4 regions of the Novosphingobium sp. ZW T3_23 genome follow, and region 4 is predicted to be linked to each of the others. Evidence: riboswitches for the same ligand, from Rfam matches in the RefSeq annotation. Region 4 holds a riboswitch; each other region holds the start of a gene.
The links. Region 4 has a riboswitch for cobalamin ahead of ACI3K3_RS19450 (cobyrinate a,c-diamide synthase). Riboswitches for the same ligand answer to the same signal wherever they lie in the genome.
Positions count from the first base shown of each region.

Region 1: another riboswitch for cobalamin. It lies ahead of ACI3K3_RS21010 (cobalamin biosynthesis protein CobG); the one in region 4 lies ahead of ACI3K3_RS19450 (cobyrinate a,c-diamide synthase).
Region 2: another riboswitch for cobalamin. It lies ahead of ACI3K3_RS09505 (TonB-dependent receptor domain-containing protein); the one in region 4 lies ahead of ACI3K3_RS19450 (cobyrinate a,c-diamide synthase).
Region 3: another riboswitch for cobalamin. It lies ahead of ACI3K3_RS17840 (TonB-dependent receptor plug domain-containing protein); the one in region 4 lies ahead of ACI3K3_RS19450 (cobyrinate a,c-diamide synthase).

Region 1 is NZ_JBJDRF010000055.1:23,941-26,134, forward strand. It holds gene ACI3K3_RS21005 (DUF899 family protein) at 1-665, shown strand, start outside; cobalamin riboswitch at 771-1,000, shown strand; gene ACI3K3_RS21010 (cobalamin biosynthesis protein CobG) at 1,247-2,194, shown strand, end outside.
Region 2 is NZ_JBJDRF010000013.1:20,504-22,697, forward strand. It holds gene ACI3K3_RS09500 (cell wall hydrolase) at 1-340, opposite strand, end outside; cobalamin riboswitch at 565-754, shown strand; gene ACI3K3_RS09505 (TonB-dependent receptor domain-containing protein) at 856-2,194, shown strand, end outside.
Region 3 is NZ_JBJDRF010000038.1:34,835-37,028, forward strand. It holds gene ACI3K3_RS17835 (dihydrodipicolinate synthase family protein) at 1-552, shown strand, start outside; cobalamin riboswitch at 684-930, shown strand; gene ACI3K3_RS17840 (TonB-dependent receptor plug domain-containing protein) at 1,143-2,194, shown strand, end outside.
Region 4 is NZ_JBJDRF010000047.1:8,099-10,292, forward strand. It holds gene ACI3K3_RS19445 (TonB-dependent receptor plug domain-containing protein) at 1-528, opposite strand, end outside; cobalamin riboswitch at 751-943, opposite strand; cobalamin riboswitch at 1,012-1,217, shown strand; gene ACI3K3_RS19450 (cobyrinate a,c-diamide synthase) at 1,318-2,194, shown strand, end outside.

The sequences.
Region 1 (2,194 bases), on a different contig from region 4:
CCTTGCTCGATGCGGAGATGGCGCTGCGCCGTCAGGTGGAAGCCGTTGCCGCCCTGCGTCGCGCCTTGCCTCCGGGCGGCGCGATCAGCGAAGACTACCTCTTCACACGGCTCGACCTTTACCAGCGGGAAGAGCGGGTGCGGCTATCCGAGCTTTTTGAGGGAAAGCCCAGCCTGATCCTCTACAGCTATATGTTCGGGCCGGAGCGAGACGAACCCTGCACGGGATGCACGCATCTGCTCGACGGCCTGGACGGAGCAGCCAGGCATGTCGGGCAGGTCGTGCCCTTCTACGTCGTGGCCCGTTCACCGCTGTCACGGCTGGTCGCCTGGGCGAGGGAGCGACGCTGGCCGCACCTTCGCTTCCTTTCGGCCGAGGGCAACAGCTACACGAACGACTACTTCGGCAACACCGCCGGCGTCTCCCAGCCCATGCGCGACGAACGTGGCTACGAAGCCGGAACGGACTGGGATGAGCCGATGATCAACGTCTTTCGCAAGGAAGGCGGGACGGTGAGGCACTTCTGGGGCGGCGAACTGGTCTATGCCCCGGAGGAGCCGGGCCAGCATCACCGCGCGCTCGATGCGCTCGATCCGGTCTGGGGCTTGCTGGATCTCCTGCCCGAAGGACGGGGATCGTTCTTTCCCCGGCTCACCTATCGCTGAAGCGGTGCGGCTGGGGCTGCACGGGGCTATATCGCACCTTGCCCGCTCTTGCGCATCGGTATCGCTTGGGTTAGCGCGCCGGAGCCCGTCGGTTCGAACAGGATCGGCGGGCAAGATCGCGCCGGTGCCTCGCGAGAGGCTTAATAGGGAACGCGGTGAGGGGGCTTTGCCCTCGAATCCGGGGCTGTCCCTGCAACTGTAAGCGGTGAGCAAGATGCCGGGGCTTCCATAGGGAAGCCGGCCACTGGAACGCGCGCAAGCCGCGCAACCGGGAAGGCCGAGCATCGCGCTTCGACCCGCGAGCCAGGAGACCTGCCGGCGTATCTGTCGCTCTTGCCCTGGCCCAGGGATAGGCCATGGCTCGGTACTCCGCGTGAGCGACGAAGCCGTGTGGCTGGGGCCGCATCGGTGCACGGCACGGGCGCTCGTCGCGCCGCCCGTCGTTGCGCGCCGACCGACATGCGTCGGCAAGCCCCGGTCTTCGTCGCTGCGCGAGGGGATGATGCGATGGGCGTCCTGTATCGACGTGTCCCGGGCTTGCGCCTGGGCAGGGGCCGACCGATCCGGCGGACTTGCGGCCGATGACGGCTTTCGCCTTGCGCGGATGGTGCCCCGGTGCCTGGCGACCGATGATGGCGGGCGACGGGCTCCTGGTGCGCGTGAAGCCCCGGCTCGCGCGATTGACCCGCCATGACGTGGAGGTGCTGGCCGACGTTTCGCACCGCTTCGGCAGCGGCGCGATCGACATCACCAATCGCGCCAACCTCCAGATACGGGGGGTCGGAGAAGACGACTGGCCGAAACTGCTGGGCGCTTTGGTGGCGGCAGGGCTGGTCGAGGGCGATTCCATGGCCGAAACCCGCCGCAGCCTGCTGGTCGCGCCAGACTGGCTGGAGGGCGACGACACCTGCTCGATCGCGACGGAACTGCTGGATCGCCTAGATGAATTCCCCCAGCTACCGGATAAGTTCGGCATCGGAGTGGATGCCGGTCCAACGCCGATGCTGGCCGCCTGTCCAGCGGACCTGCGCATCGAGCGCGCGGCGCGCGGCGGTTTGCTGCTGCGTCTGGACGGGCGCGACACCGGAATGGCCGTTCGCCGGGAGAACGCGGTGGACCGGCTGCGCGATCTTGCGCATTGGTTCGTTGAGACCGGAGGGCGCTCCTCAGGCCGTGCATCGCGGCACTGCGCGGCGCTGCCGGACTGGGCTGGCGGAACCGATCGGCCTGCCGTCTCTCGATCAACGATACCGCCGCCCGAAGGCTATGGCGTGCCATTCGGGCAGACGCAGGGCAGGGCTCTGGTTCGGTTGATGGATGCCACCGGAGCGGTCGCACTGCGGATTACGCCGTGGCGACGGCTCGTTCCGGAAGCCGCCTCGTTCCCCGATGTCGAGGGCTTCATTCGTGATAGCGGCGATCCGTTGCTGCGGACGGATGCCTGTCCCGGAGCGCCGCTCTGCCCTCAGTCCCGCGTCGAAACGCGCGAACTGGCGAGCAGACTGGCGCCCTATATCGAAGGCCGCCTC
Region 2 (2,194 bases), on a different contig from region 4:
CATCCGAATGAATGCCTTCCCCGACCTTGAGCACCGGCTGCTCGGCTTCGAGATAGTAATAGGCCGAGCCGGGGAAGCTGGCACCCGGTTGTTCGAACGGCATGGGCAGCACGGTCTGGTCGGCAGCGGTGGCGTCAGCGAAGGGGAACGGCTCCCATGCTGCAAGCGGCGGGGAAGCGAAGGCGGGGAGGGCGACCGCCACGAGCGAGGCGGCGCAGAGCGTCCACCGACGCCGCCTGCGCTGGAGCCGCTTGCGTCCGCCGCGCACGAAATTGCCCTGGAAATCACGCGGACGCGGTTCCCAGTTTTCGGTGCAGGATGGGCGGTTGGCGGCGGTCAATTCGGATCCTCTCGGTACGTCCTCGCATGAGGCGCCCTTCGCGCCTATCCTGCTTTGGTCCGCGCGGCACCCGCCGAGATGGGCCCGTCCCGAAGCGGCACAGGCGCGCGGGATAGCCTGAATCGCTTAAGACTCTCTTTGTGATTTCCCCCGGCGATACCGGAAGGTCACCCATCCGCCCCGCTTGCCAATCCCCCCGCTGCCCAGTATCGGCGCGATACGTCATGGGTGGCCCGGAGCCGGGCCCCAAGTCTTAGGACCTGGTGGGAATTTCGGCGCAAGTCGAAAAGCTGCCCCCGCAACTGTGACCGGGGAGCGCCCCTTCCACGCGATGCCACTGGGTCATACCGGGAAGGCGGGAGGCGGCGCGACGATCCGGGAGCCAGGAGACCTGCCTGTGACGGTCGTTCCGCAGCCGGGCGGGGTGTCCCGGCATGCAGCGAGCCCGCGCGCATGAGGAAAGGCGCGCGGCTCCGCCATGGACGGCACTTGTCGTTCAGGTTGGAGGAATACGCGTGAAATACCTGTTTATGCTGGGGACCGCACTCGCGGTCTCAACGCCTTTTGCCACCGCCGCACTGGCGGACGAAGCCGCAATCGATAATATCGTCGTCACCGCGACCCGCACCGAAACGCCCACGAGCGAGATCGGCCAGTCCGTCTCGGTCGTCACCCGCGAGGATATCGAGCGCACCCAGGCGGTCACCGCCACCGACGTGCTGGCGCGCCTGCCGGGCGTGACCTTCACCCAGTCGGGCGGCTTCGGCCAGCCCGCCAGCGTCTTCATCCGCGGCGCCGAGAACGCGCAGAGCCTGGTGCTGATCGACGGCGTGCGGATCAACGATCCGGGCGACGTGGGCGGCGGTTTCGACTTCGGCAGCCTGACGGTGGGCCAGTTCGATCGCATCGAAGTGGTGCGCGGATCGTCCGGCGTGCTCTGGGGCAGCCGGGCCATCGGCGGCGTGATCAACCTCATCACCGCGCGCCCGACCGATGAATGGACCGCGCGCGGGCAGGCGGAATACGGCTGGCGCGACCAGAAGCAGCTCGGCGCCTCGGCAGCGGGCAAACTGGGTCCGGTCGGCCTGACGCTGGGCGGCAACTGGCTCAAGGGTGACGGCTATTCCGCCTTCAACGAGCGCCGCGGTGGCACCGAAAAGGACGGCTTCGAAAGCAAGAGCGCCTATGCCCGCGCCGAAGTGCAGATCGTGGAGGGCCTTTCCGCCGACGCCGGAACCTATTGGACCAAGGCCAACTACGACTACGACAATACCGGGGCCGATGCCCTGAACGTGGGCATGAAGCGCGACACCGTGGGCTACGCTAACTTGCGCTACAAGGGCCTCGATGGCCGCCTCACCGCGCGGCTCGGCTATGGCCTTACCGATACGCGCCGCATCTCCGACGACGCGGTCTTCGGTCCCTTCACCACCAACGGCCGTAACGATCGCTTCGAGGGGCAGGTCTCCTACACCCCGATCGACATGGTCAGCGTGCTGGTCGGCGCCGAAACCGAGAAGCAGAAGTTCTCGGACAACTACGGCTCGAAGGATTCCACCTCGATCGACAGCGTCTTCGGCATGGTCACCCTGCGCCCGGTTACCGGCCTGACCCTGAACGGCGGCGTGCGCTATGACGACAATTCGGACTTCGGCAGCAAGACCACTTTCTCGGCCAACGGCGCCTGGGTGATCGGCGGCAGCGCGGAAGCCCCGATCCTGCGCGCCAGCTATGGCGAGGGCTTCAAGGCGCCGTCGCTCTACCAGCTCTACACCAACGCCGGCTTCCGCGCGCTCGATCCCGAGACGTCGAAGTCCTGGGACGTGGGCGTGGAGCAGCCTTTCGCGGATGGCC
Region 3 (2,194 bases), on a different contig from region 4:
GAGGCGCAAGAGCATTTCCGGGCCGTTTCCGAGGCGACGGCCCTGCCGATGTGCATCTACAATAATCCGGGAACGACCAATTTCCGCTTCTCCGACGAGCTGATTGCCGCGTTGGCGGCGATGCCGAATATGGCGGCCATCAAGATGCCGCTGCCGGGTGACGGCGATTACCGTGTCGAACTCCAGCGCCTCCGCGCCTCCACTCCCCGCGATTTCAAGATCGGCTACAGCGGTGACTGGGGCGCGGGAGATTCGCTGATCGCCGGGGGGGACGCCTGGTATAGCGTGGTCGCGGGTCTTCTCCCGGAGCAGGCGCTGGCCCTCGCCCGCGCGGCCATGTCCGGCGACATCGATCAGGCAGGCAGGCTGGATTCTGCGTTCGTCCCACTGTGGAACCTGTTCCGCGAGCATGGCAGCTTGCGGATCATGTATGAGGTGGGGCGCCGGCTTGGTCTGCCTCTCGAAGCCGCACCGCTTCCGCTCGGGCGCGTCGGTGCCGAGGTTGCCGCGATGGTCGATGATGCTTTGAACCACCTTACCGCCAGGTGCTGAGAGACTGTTTTGCGGTAATGCCGCCCTTCATCGAAGCGAGCATCGTCACCACGAAGGGCATCCATCAAATCCCGCTTGCGCGCAGTGCGCTCCCCGGCTAGCTCGCCTCATCCGTTTTCCCGGTGAGGGATGGCGGACAAGATCGCGCCGGTGCCTCGAAAGAGGCTTAAAATGGGAACACGGTGAGAGGGTTTCGACCCTCGAATCCGAGGCTGTCCCTGCAACTGTAAGCGGTGAGCGCGATACACATCACGCGGCAGGGCCAAGGCGCCTGCCGTAGCCACTGGGCCGGACGCTAAATCCTGCGAGGCCTGGGAAGGCCGTGTATCAAGCCATGACCCGCGAGCCAGGAGACCTGCCTGCGTCCGGTCGCTCTTGCTTTGGTCCAGGGGATGGCCGGGGCACGGTGTTTCTCCGTCTGAGCGACGAACCAGCGGCAGGGGCCGCACGGTGCGCTGAGCGGTCGTCCCTTCGTTATGGGCGCCCGGCCGGTCGATGCGCCGGCCTTTCGTGAACGCCGGTCGATGCCCGGCCGTTCGTGAACGGCAGACCCCTGCTTCGGATCGCATGGCGCTCGACAGGGGAATGAGATGAAGTTCGCTACAATTTCGCACACGGCGCTTGCCGTGGCGCTTGGTCTTGCCTGGAACACGCAGGCTTGTGCCGAGGAAACCGGTGAAGACGCCGGTGAGGATCGGGCCATCGTCGTCACCGGCACCAGCCTTGAGGAAACGCTGCCGCAGGAGCTTTCCCGCTACGGCAACGACGTGGTGACCGTGAGCGAAAAGCAGATCAAGGACAGCGGCGCGGTAGACGTGGTCAAGGCGCTGGAATCGGTGCCGGGCCTCTACATCCGCGCCCGCAACGGGCCGTTCACTTACGTCGATGTGTCGCTTCAGGGTTCGCGCACGCAGGACGTGCTCTGGACGATGGACGGCATCCGCCTCAACAACCGCCTCTATGGCGGAACATCGCCCAACGACACGCTTCCTGCCAGCATGATCGAGCGTATCGAGGTGCTGCGCGGCGGGGAGAGCCTGTTCTACGGCACGCAGGCTTCGGCGGGTGTCATCAACGTGGTGACGCGCGGCTTCACCGACGATTTCAACGGCCAGGTCAATGCCTCGGTGGATTCATGGGGCGGCACCACGGTAGATGGCTACTTGCGCGGCGCGGCGGCCAAGCACCGCTTCGTGGCCTATGCCTCGCACAACCGTTCGGAAGGCTACACGCCTTACAGCGCCTATCAGCCCAGCCTCACCGATCGTCATCTCGGCTACGACTTGTGGTCGGCGGGTCTCAAGTACCAGTACGACCTCGCCCCCGATCTGGCGCTCAATGCCCAATACCAGCACACCGAGGCCAACCTCGACAACCTCTCGCCCACGCGCATCCGCGAGAGCCGCAACGATCGCAACGAGGAAATCGCCAGCGTCCGCCTCGATTACACCGGCAGCGATGCCGTGCAGTTCTTCCTCAAGGGCTATTTCCATGACTGGAAGACCGCCTACGTCCAGATCCGCAATTCGCTTCCCGACCTGCAACCGCAAGTGATCTACCCGGCAGGCACGTTCTGGGGCTATCGCGACTGGGGCGGCAGCGCGGTGGTCAAGCTGCATCTCCATCCCGGCCTCGAATACCT
Region 4 (2,194 bases):
GTCCACCGCCTCGGAGGTGCCGCCTACACCGGCACGCGCCGAAACCGTGTCATGGGTTCCGGCTTCCAGTGCGAAGCTGCCTTCCAGCGGTTCGGTCGGGCGGCGGGTGCGGACGTTGACCACGCCGCCGATGGCATCGCTGCCCCAGAGGATGGACTGCGGGCCGCGCAGGATCTCGATCCGTTCGGCATCGTCCACGAACATGTTCGCGAAGCCATATCCGCCGGCGGTCGAGGACGCGTCGGACAGGCGCATGCCGTCGATCACAATCACCGACTGCCCGGCGTCGGCACCCCGGATACGCAGCGAGGTGGTGGTGCCGTAGCCGCCATTGCGCGAAATGCTGATGCCGGGCGTGCGCAGCAGCATGTCGGTAAGCGCGATCGGCTGCGCCGCGACGATCTGCGCTTCGTCCAGCAAGGTGACGCTGTCGGCCACGCGATCGGCCGCGACCGGGGTGCGCAGCGCGCTGACGACGATCCGGTCGGCAGTGGAGGCCTCCGCCGCCTCTTCGGCAGACGCGACCATGGGATGGAGAGCCAGTGCAAGAACAAGAGTGCTGGCGGCAGAAATTCGGAAGTTCACGGCATATCCTTTAAGCGAGCGTCGAACCCGGCCACGCTCGACAGGCAGGCGAAGGACATGCAGTCGCGAGACACGACGACAGGCCCTTTCGCGCCGCTTGCGGGCACGGCAGTGGCTGTCGCTCAGCGAGGAAATGCCCCGTTCGGCCGGCTCACCCTGTCCGGTCGAAGAACGACTGCGACGGGCAGGTCTCCTGGCTCACGGGTCAATGCCGTTTCGGCCGCCTTCTCAGGGGTTTGCACCCCCAATGGCGAAATGGCCGCACGGCTCTCCGCGTACAGTTGCAGGGGCAGCCCGGGTATTGAACCCGCGTTCCCTTTTGATCCCCTCGCGGGGAACCTGTCGCAGGGGCGCCCCTATCGGCTGGCGCTGCGCCGTGCAAGAGGGGGGCCGCGCCGATACTTGCGCAGGCCCGCGAAGTCCCATAGTCCACCCGGCGCAAGGGGTGCCCGCAAGGGCTTAATCGGGAAGTCCGGACCACGGAAGCTATCCGTGACTGCCGGCACTGCTCCCGCAACTGTAACCGGGGATGCGCCCCGCCACCACGCCATTGAAGCGGCCGCTTCGAGAAGGCGGCGGAAGGCGCGAGGATCCGGGAAGTCAGGAAACCGGCCCTTCGCCGTCGATCCTTCGCGCGGGCGGGATGTACCGGGCGGACGAAGTTCCTGCTCTCTTGCGGAAGAGGGCACCTTCGCGTGACGACTTACGAGCGTTTGCGTCGAAGGGGGAACTGTGAATCAACCGCTGCCAAGCCTGCCCGTCCCAGCGATATCTGCATCTCCATCCCTGGAGGCACCGGCAAACGCCTGCCCCGCGCTGCTCGTCACCGCGCCCTCGTCGGGGCAGGGCAAGACCCTAGTCACGGCCGCCCTCGCCCGCCGCCACGTCCGCGCCGGACGCCGGGTGCGCGTGTTCAAATGCGGCCCGGACTTCCTCGATCCCATGATCCACGAAGTGGCCAGCGGGGCGCCGGTCCACCAGCTGGACCTGTTCATGTGCGGCGAGGAGCAGTGCCGCGCGCTGTTGCACGAGGCGGCCAGTGAGGCGGACCTGATCCTGGTCGAAGGCGCAATGGGCCTGTTCGACGGCACGCCTTCCTCGGCCGATCTGGCCCGATTGTTCGGGCTGCCGGTGCTGGCCGTGCTCGACGGCTCCTCGATGGCGCAGACCTTCGGCGCGCTCGTCCACGGGCTCGCTACCTATCGCAAGGACGTGAAGGTGGCGGCCGTGCTCGCCAACCGCGTCGGCAGCGACCGCCACGCCGAATTGCTGGAACGCGGGATGCCCCAAGGCTCGGGCGTGCAATGGCTCGGCGCTCTGCGGCGTGACGAGGCCATGGGCCTGCCCGAACGCCATCTCGGCCTCGTGCAGGCAGGCGAAATCGCGGACCTCGAAGCCCGCATCGACCGCGCCGCCGACCTTATCCCCGAGAGTGCCCTGTGGCTGCCAGACCCCGCCTCCTTCCCGCCGGCCCGGTCCCCGTCGCTGCCGCCTGCCACACTGGCGGAGCGACGCATCGCCGTGGCCCGCGACGAAGCCTTCGCCTTCGTCTACCGCGCCAACCTGGACTTCCTGGAACGCGCGGGGGCGCTAGTGTCGTTCTTCTCGC